DNA from 2 places in the Mycobacterium virginiense genome. Region 2 is predicted to be linked to the other one. Evidence: riboswitches for the same ligand, from Rfam matches in the RefSeq annotation. Region 2 holds a riboswitch; the other holds the start of a gene.
The links. A riboswitch is a leader RNA that binds a small molecule or an ion and turns the genes downstream of it on or off. The one in region 2 is predicted to bind cobalamin.

Region 1: linked by a shared signal. The riboswitch ahead of metE (5-methyltetrahydropteroyltriglutamate--homocysteine S-methyltransferase) and the one ahead of MJO54_RS18005 (magnesium chelatase subunit D family protein) in region 2 are both predicted to bind cobalamin.

Annotation. Positions count from the first base shown of each region.
Region 1 covers NZ_CP092430.2:1,282,319-1,286,728, reverse strand. The annotation lists gene MJO54_RS06400 (thiolase family protein) at 1-729, opposite strand, end outside; gene MJO54_RS06395 (SDR family oxidoreductase) at 837-1,496, shown strand; cobalamin riboswitch at 1,541-1,754, shown strand; gene metE (5-methyltetrahydropteroyltriglutamate--homocysteine S-methyltransferase) at 1,876-4,170, shown strand; gene MJO54_RS06385 (mycobacterial-type methylenetetrahydrofolate reductase) at 4,244-4,410, shown strand, end outside.
Region 2 covers NZ_CP092430.2:3,689,734-3,694,143, reverse strand. The annotation lists gene cobBC (bifunctional hydrogenobyrinic acid a,c-diamide synthase/histidinol phosphate aminotransferase CobBC) at 1-56, opposite strand, end outside; gene cobO (cob(I)yrinic acid a,c-diamide adenosyltransferase) at 59-673, opposite strand; gene MJO54_RS18005 (magnesium chelatase subunit D family protein) at 673-2,661, opposite strand; cobalamin riboswitch at 2,690-2,837, opposite strand; gene MJO54_RS18000 (dienelactone hydrolase family protein) at 2,861-3,658, shown strand; gene cbiE (precorrin-6y C5,15-methyltransferase (decarboxylating) subunit CbiE) at 3,673-4,410, shown strand, end outside.

The DNA.
Region 1 (4,410 bases), 2.4 Mb from region 2:
CGCCGAGCCGTCGGAGATCTGGCTGGAGTTACCGGCGTGGATCACGCCGTCCTCCTTGAAAGCGGGCTTGAGCTGGGCCATCTTCTCCAGGGTAGTACCGCGGCGGATGCCCTCATCCTCGCTGATGACGTTGCCCTCGGGGTCCGTGATCGAGACGATCTCGTCCTTGAACGCGCCGGCGTCCTGTGCGGCACCGGCCTTTTCGTGCGATGCCAGCGCGAACTCGTCGAGCGCGGTACGGCTCAGGCCCCACTTGGTGGCCATCATCTCCGCACCGATGCCCTGGTTGGGGGTCTGGCTGTAGCGCGCCTTGAAGGAGTCCCCGTACGGACGGCCACCGTTGGCCAGCGAGGAGCCCATCGGGGTACGCGACATCGACTCGACGCCGCCGGCGACCACGACGTCGTAGTGTCCGGCGACCACACCGGCGGCGGCAAAGTGCACCGACTGCTGGCTGGAGCCACACTGGCGGTCCACGGTCACCGCCGGCACCGTCTCCGGCCAGCCCGCGCTCAGCACCGCCGTGCGGCCGATGTCCAGGGCCTGCTCACCGGCCTGCATGACACAGCCCCAGATCACGTCGTCGACCAGCGCCGGGTCCACGCCTGCCCGGTTGACCAGCCCGTTGAGCACCTGGGCGGACAGCTCGGCCGGGTGTACCCCGGACAGTCCGCCGTTGCGCTTGCCGATCGGCGCGCGCACCGCTTCGACGATGACGGCTTCAGCCATGGGTGCTCCTTTATCAATTCGGGGTCTTGTTGCCTCGATTGTCGACGGGCGCGCTCGGCCGGCGTCAGCGGGGGTCACTCCGGGGGCTCCCGCGTACCGTCGGATCCATGGCACGCATCGTGATCATCGGCGGCCACGGCAAGATTGCCCTGCTGCTGGCCCCCATCCTCGCCGCCCGCGGCGATCAAGTCAGTTCGGTGTTCCGCAACCCCGACCACGCCGAAGAGGTCGCGGTCACCGGTGCGGTCCCGGTGGTGGCCGACATCGAGCAGCTCGACACCGACGGTCTCGCCCGACTCATGGCAGACCACGACGCGGTGGTGTTCTCCGCCGGCGCCGGCGGCGGAAACCCGGCACGCACCTACGCCGTCGACCGTGACGCCGCCATTCGCAGCATCGACGCCGCCGCGAAAGCCGGTGTGCGGCGCTTCGTGATGGTGTCCTACTTCGGCGCGGGCCCCGATCACGGCGTTCCCGAAGCCGATCCGTTTTATCCGTACGCGCAGGCCAAGGCCGCCGCCGACGCCCACCTACGCGCCAGCGACCTGGACTGGACGGTGCTGGGCCCCAGCCGGCTGTCTCTCGACCCGGCTACCGGCAAAATCGCCGTCGGTCCCGACACGGCTAAAGGCCAGGTCTCTCGCGGCAACGTCGCGTTGACGATCGCGGCCTGCCTGGCCGACAAGTCGACTATCGGCCGCACCGTCGAGTTCAACGACGGCCAGACCCCGATCCCGGAGGCACTCGCGGCCGGTCGAGCCGAGTAATCTCGATCACGCAACTGGTTTGCCGTTGTCGCCGCCAGGCGGCCTCGGCATCGAGCGCACCGCAGTTTACGCAGTTTTCCGTGGAGCGCAAGAGGGAACCCGGTGAGAATCCGGGACTGTCCCGCAGCGGTATGCAGGAACGACCGCCGTCATAAGCACTGGTCACGGGTTAGCCCACCGACTGGGAAGCGACGGCCATTAGGTGCACCTCGGTGCGCGCCTGCGAGTCCGAATACCTGCCCGTTGTGCTGGGCGCGCCGCGCCCGGCGGATCAACGCCTCGCGGAATAGGCGTCTGGTTTTGAGGGTTATAGTGCTTTATATATAGGCACGGGACCGGATCAGCTGGGCGGCTGCTGGCGTTGACCCACCCTCGTCGATTGAAGGATCAAATCGTGACCGTTCAACCTTTTACCGCCACCGTTCTCGGCTCACCGCGAATCGGACCGCGCCGCGAACTCAAGCGCGCCACCGAAAGCTACTGGGCCGGAAGGATCGGCCAGGACGAGCTGAAGAAGGTGGCCGCTGGCCTGCGCCGGGACACCTGGGCTCAACTGGCCGCCGCGGGGCTCGACTCGGTACCGGTGAACACGTTCTCCTACTACGACCAGATGCTCGACACCGCGGTACTGCTGGGGGCACTCCCGGCCCGGGTGGCCGGCGTCGCCGACGAGCTCGACCGCTACTTCGCCGCCGCCCGCGGCAACGCCGAGATCGCTCCGCTGGAGATGACGAAGTGGTTCGACACCAACTACCACTACATCGTTCCGGAGATCGGCCCGGACACGACGTTCTCCCTCAACCCCGCCAAGGTGCTCTCCGAGCTCGCCGAGGCCAAGGAGCAGGGCTTCGGCGGAAACGTGGCCCGACCGGTGATCATCGGCCCGGTCACGTTCCTGTTGCTCAGTAAGGCCGTCGGCGGTGCGCCGGCGCCGATCTCGCGTCTCGAAGAGCTGACCGACGTGTACGCCGAGCTGCTGGCCAAACTGGCCGACGCCGGCGCGGAATGGGTGCAGATCGACGAGCCGGTGCTGGTGACCGATATCTCCGCGGACGCCCCGGCCCTGGCCGAGCAGGTGTACAGCCGCCTCGGCGGGCTGAGCAACCGGCCGGCGATCTTCGTGGCCACCTACTTCGGTGACCCCGGCGCCGGGCTGCCCGCGCTGGCCAACACCCCGGTCGAGGCGATCGGTGTGGACCTGGTCTACGGGCCCAACACCGCTATCGCATCGGTCCCCCAACTGGCCTCCAAGATTCTGGTCGCCGGGATCGTCGACGGCCGCAACATCTGGCGCACCGACCTGCAGGCCGCGCTGGCCAAGTTGGCGTCACTGCTGGGCCCCGCCGGGGCGGTGGCTGTCTCTACGTCGTGCTCGACGCTGCACGTGCCCTACTCGCTGGAGCCCGAGACCGGCCTGGACGACGCACTGCGCAGCTGGCTGGCGTTCGGCGCCGAGAAGGTGACCGAGGTGGCCACCCTGGCCCGCGCCCTGCGTGAGGGCCGGGACGCGGTCGCCGCGGAGATCGCCGCGTCCAACGCCGCGGTCGCCTCCCGCAAGTCCGACCCGCGACTGAACAACGCGGCGCTGCGCGCCCAGATCGCCGAGATCCGGGCGGCCGGTATCCAGCGCGGTTCGGCCGAGGCACGCCGCGCCGCCCAGGACGAGCGGCTGCACCTGCCGCCGCTGCCGACCACCACCATCGGTTCGTTCCCGCAGACCGTGGAGATCCGCAAGGCCCGCGCGGCCCTGGTGGCCGGGGAGATCAACGAAGCGGAGTACACCGACCGGATGAAGGCGGAGGTCGCCGCCGTCATCAAGTTGCAGGAGGACCTCGGGCTCGACGTGCTGGTGCACGGCGAACCGGAACGCAACGACATGGTGCAGTACTTCGCCGAGCAGCTCGAGGGCTTCTTCGCCACCAGCAACGGCTGGGTGCAGTCCTACGGCAGTCGCTGCGTGCGCCCGCCGGTGCTGTTCGGCGACGTGACGCGGCCCAAGCCGATGACAGTTGATTGGGCCACCTACGCCCAGTCGCTGACCGACAAGCCGGTCAAGGGCATGCTCACCGGTCCGGTGACCATCCTGGCCTGGTCGTTCGTCCGTGACGACCAGCCGCTGGCCCACACCGCCTACCAAGTGGCGCTGGCGATCCGTGAGGAGACGGTGGATCTGGAGTCCGCCGGCATCGCGGTGATCCAGGTCGACGAGCCCGCCCTGCGCGAGCTGTTGCCGGTGCGCGACGCCGACAAGGCGGCCTACCTGGATTGGGCGGTCGGTTCGTTCCGGATGTCCACCTCGGGCATCTCCGACGCGACGCAGATCCACACCCACCTGTGCTACTCGGAGTTCGGCGAGGTGATCGGTGCGATCGCCGACCTGGATGCCGACGTCACCTCGATCGAGGCGGCGCGCTCGCACATGGAGGTGCTCGACGACCTGAACGCGATCGGCTTCTCCAACGGGGTGGGACCGGGTGTCTACGACATCCACTCGCCACGCGTGCCGAGCGCCGACGAGATGGCTGCTTCGCTGCGCGAGGCGCTGGATGCTGTTCCGGCGCAACGCCTCTGGGTGAACCCCGACTGCGGTCTCAAGACGCGCAAGCCCGACGAGGTGACGGCATCGCTGGCCCATATGGTTGCCGCGGCCAAGGAAGCCCGCACCGGCCTGTGACCGTCTGACATGTTGCGCCCCAGAGCCATTTCTGGGGCGCAACATGTCCTTTCCATGAGAACGGAGTCCCCTGGTGCCGTTGAACACCATCGCACTGGAATTGGTGCCGCCCAACACCGATCGTGGGTGTGAGCACGCCCGCGAAGAGGCCTACAAGGTCCTGCAGCTCTCGGACCAAGCGGGTATCGCGGGCCGGATCGGTCACGTCATGATCCCCGGGCTGATCCCCGAGGACGACGA
Region 2 (4,410 bases):
CCGTGCCCGGATGCGGGTGCGGCGATGACCAGCCGGGGTAGGGGAACGCCCACCACGCTCACCATTCGATGCCGCGCTGGCCCTTCTGGCCGGCGTCCATCGGGTGCTTGATGTTGGTCATCTCGGTGACCAGGTCGGCGACCTCGATCAACCGCGGATCGGCGCGCCGGCCGGTGATCACGACGTGCTGGTGGCCCGGACGGTTGGCCAAGGTCTCCACCACGTCCTCGACGTCCACCCAGCCCCAACCCATCGGGTAGGTGAACTCGTCGAGGATGTACAGGTCGTGGGTCTGTGCCGCCAGGCGTTCCTTGATCTGGGCCCAGCCCTCCGCGGCGGCGCCGGCGTGATCCTCCACGCCGCCGGCCTTGCGGCTCCACGACCAGCCCGAGCCCATCTTGTGCCACTGCACCGGGCCGCCCTCACCGGTCTCGGCGTGCAGCTCGCCCAACCGCTCGAGCACGGTCTGTTCGCCGACCCGCCACTTCGCGGACTTCACGAACTGGAAGACCCCGATATTGAAGCCCTGATTCCAACCGCGCAGCGCCAATCCGAATGCGGCAGTGGACTTCCCCTTGCCGTCGCCGGTGTGCACCATCAGCAGCGGCCGGTTGCGGCGCTGGCGGGTGGTCAGGTTGTCGTCGGGCACCGTCAATGGTTGTCCCTGGGGCATCAGGCGGCTCCTCTTCCGGTGGCATCGCGGACGACGTCGGTCAATGCCTCGGCGCTGACCTGCGGCAGCGGCACGTATTCGGCCCGCAAGTGCTCGGCCAGCATCCGGGCCAAGCCGAGTCGCATCCGGCCGTTCTCGCAATCGACCACGACGGCCGAATATCCTTGTCCGGCAAGCTGGTCGGCGGCCAGAAGGGAGCGCTCCACCGGTTCGGCTCCGGCGGTGGCCCGCCCATCGGTCAGCACCACCAGCAGCGGGCGGCAGGCCGGCTCGCGCAGCCGCTCCCGGCGGATCACCTCCGCGGCCTCCAGCAGGCCCTCGGCCAGCGGGGTGCGGCCACCGGCAGGCAACTCGTCGAGCCGCACGGCGGCGATCTCTACCGATCCGGTCGCGGGCAACACCAACTCCGCCTTGGTGTCCCGAAACGTCACCACCGCCACCCGGTCCCGGCGACGGTAGGCGTCGAGCAGCAAGGACAAGATCGCGGTCTTGACATGGCGCATCCGCTCGATGGCGGCCATCGACCCGGACGTGTCGACCACGAACAACACCAGGTTGGCCTCCTGGCCTTCCCGGACGGCGCGTCGAAGATCGGTCGCCTGCAGGATCATCCGACCTTCAGCACGGCCCCGGGCGCCCTGATGCGGCGCAGCGGCGCGCAGCGTCTCGAACAGGTGCAATCCGCCGGCGTTGCCGGATGCGGTGGCGCCCACCCGGCGTCCGGAGCTGGTGCGGGCCCGGCTGCGCCGGCCGGCGCGTCCTTCGCCCACGCCGTCGACCGCGAAAAGCTTGGCGCGGTACGGGGAGTCGGCGCCCACGGTCGAGGTGGAGCCCGGCCCAGGGTGCCCGGTCGGTGCGGGCCCGCGCTGTTGTTCCGGCGGCGGCGAACCACCTTCCGGCGGACCATCGGGCTCGGGCCCGTCGGGTCCCGGACCGTCCGGGTCGGGCTCGGGCTCCTCGGGTGGCAGCAGTTCGTCGAGTTCGGCCTCATCGAGACCCGGTGCGTCGAACGGCTTGCGTCGCCGCCGATGCGGCAGGGCCAACCGGGCGGCCACCCGCAAGTCCTCGATATTGACCGCGTCGCGCCCCTGCCAGGCCGCGTGAGCTACCGCGGTGCGGGCACAGACGATGTCGCCGCGCAGGCCATCGACGTCGAACGCCGCGCAGATCTCGCCGATCTTGACCAGCGCAGCGTCGGTCAGTGCCACCTGCGGCAGCAGTTCCTGGGCTTGATGGATCCGGGCGCGCAGCCGATCTTCGGCCGCGGCATACGTCGCGGCGAAGCCATCCGGGTCGGCGTCGAACGCCAGCCGCCGCCGCACCGCCTCGGCCCGCAGCACCGGATCGCGCGGGGCAGACACCTCGACGGTCAGACCGAACCGGTCAAGCAGTTGGGGGCGCAGCTCGCCCTCCTCGGGATTCATCGTCCCGACGATCACGAACCGGGCGGCGTGGGTGACCGAGACCGCGTCGCGCTCGACCGTCAGCCGCCCCATTGCCGCGGCGTCCAGCAGCAGGTCCACCAGGTGGTCGGCCAGCAGGTTGACCTCGTCGACGTAGAGGATGCCGCGATTGGCGCGCGCCAACAGCCCGGGTTCGAAGTCGACCGTGCCGGCGCTCAGCGCGCGCTCCAGGTGGATGGAACCCACCACCCGGTCCTCGGTGGCGCCCACCGGCAGCTCCACCAGCCGCACCGGGCGGGTCTCGGTGGCCGCGTCGCTGGGGAACGGGCCGTCGGGGGAGAGCGGGTTCGCCTCAGCGGGATCGGAAGAGAACCGGTCACCGGCCACCACGTCGATGGGCGGCAGCACCTGGGCAAGCGCGCGAACCAGCGTCGACTTGGCGGTGCCCTTCTCGCCGCGGATCAGCACCCCGCCGATACCGGGGGAGATCGCGCTCAGGACAAGCGCCAGCGCCATGTCGTCGAGGCCGCCCGGGGCATCCGGGTCGCCGCCGAGGACAGCGGGAAAGGGGTACAGCTGTTGCATTGAGGCTCCGCTCGTGTGGCCAACACCTGTGTGTTGGCGACGCGAAGCCGGTATTCGGACTGACCGTGGCGCACCGAAATGCGCCGCGGAACACCGTAGCGGGCCTGCGTCGGAGTCACACCGACTTCCCTGGCGCTTCGCGCCGATACCCTAACACTCGGGGCCGCAGACGCCGACCGAGAGAAAGGGCACACGACCAGTGAGTGCACCTGAAGCAGACTTGACCGGATGGGTCGCCGAACCGTTCACCGGTGGCGAGTTCACCCACGACGTGTACCGCAAGGGCGAGGGTCCTGGTGTGGTGCTGATCCCGGAGATCCCGGGGATACACCCCGGAGTGCTGGCGCTGGGAAATCACCTGGTGGACAACGGGTTCACCGTGGCGATTCCTTCGTTGTTCGGCGAGCCGGGTAAGGCGATCACGCCGGGCTACGCCGCGACCACGATCGCTCGGGCCTGCGTGACCCGCGAGTTCGCCGCGTTCGCCACCGACAAGCAGCGCCCGGTCACCCAGTTCCTGCGGGCGCTGGCCCGCGACCTCAACGAGAAGACGCCCGGCAAGGGCGTCGGGGTGATCGGTCAGTGCTTCACCGGCGGTTTCGCGCTGGCCGCGGCCGTCGACGATGCGGTGCTGGCGCCGGTGCTGAGCCAGCCGTCGGTCCCGATCCCGCTCACGCTCAAGCAGCGCCGCGACCCGGGTCTCTCCGAGGTCGAGCTCGGTGTCGTCGCCGACCGGGCCGCCACCGACGGCCTGTGCGCTCTGGGCCTGCGGTTCAGCGAGGACAAGATGGCCCCCGGTGACCGCTTCGCGACGCTCAAGGCACGGCTCGGGGACGCCTTCGAGGTCATCGAGATCGATTCCTCGTCGGGCAACGCGCACGGTCTGTCCCGGATGGCGCACTCGGTGCTCACCGACCAGGTCCGCGAGGTCGACGGCCACCCCGCCTACGAGGCGCGCAAGCGGGTGGTGGAATTCCTCACGCAGCGATTGACCTAGCTACGATCGCCGCTGTGCCAGCCCAGCCCCGCCCCGCCGAACGCATCGCCGTAGTGGGCATCGGTGCCGACGGCTGGGCCGGGCTGGGCGAGCCGGCGAGGCAGACGGTGCTGGCGGCCGACGTCGTGATCGGCGGGCCGCGTCACCTGGACCTGCTGCCCGCGGTCGACGGTCAACAGCGCCACACCTGGCCGTCGCCGCTGCGCGCCGGGCTGCCCGCGCTGCTCGACGCGCTGGACGGGCAGCGCGTGGTGGCGCTGGCCTCGGGTGATCCGCTGTTGTCCGGTGTGGGCAGCACGCTCATCGAGTTGTTCGGAGCGCAGCGGGTCACGGTGATTCCGGCGGTTTCGTCGGTCACGCTGGCCCGGGCCCGGTTGGGCTGGTCCGCGGAGTCCGCGGCGGTGATCAGGTCCGCCGACGTGAATGCGGTGCTGCGGGAGTTGGCGCCGGGGCGGCGGGTGCTGGTGCTGTCGTCCGATGAGAGCACCCCGGGGCAGCTGGCCGCCCTGCTGACCGAGCGTGGCTACGGAGCCAGCCGGATGGTGGTGCTCGGCGATCTCGGGGGAGCCGCCGAATCGCGAGTGGAGACCACCGCCGCCAGCTTTGCCGGTTCGGCCCCGCGGCTCAATATCGTCGGGCTGGAATTGGCCGGCCCGCCGGCGTACGGCTGGGCGGCCGGCCTGCCCGATGACGCCTACGACCACGACGGGCAGCTCACCAAACGTGACCTGCGGGCCGCCGCGCTGGCGCGA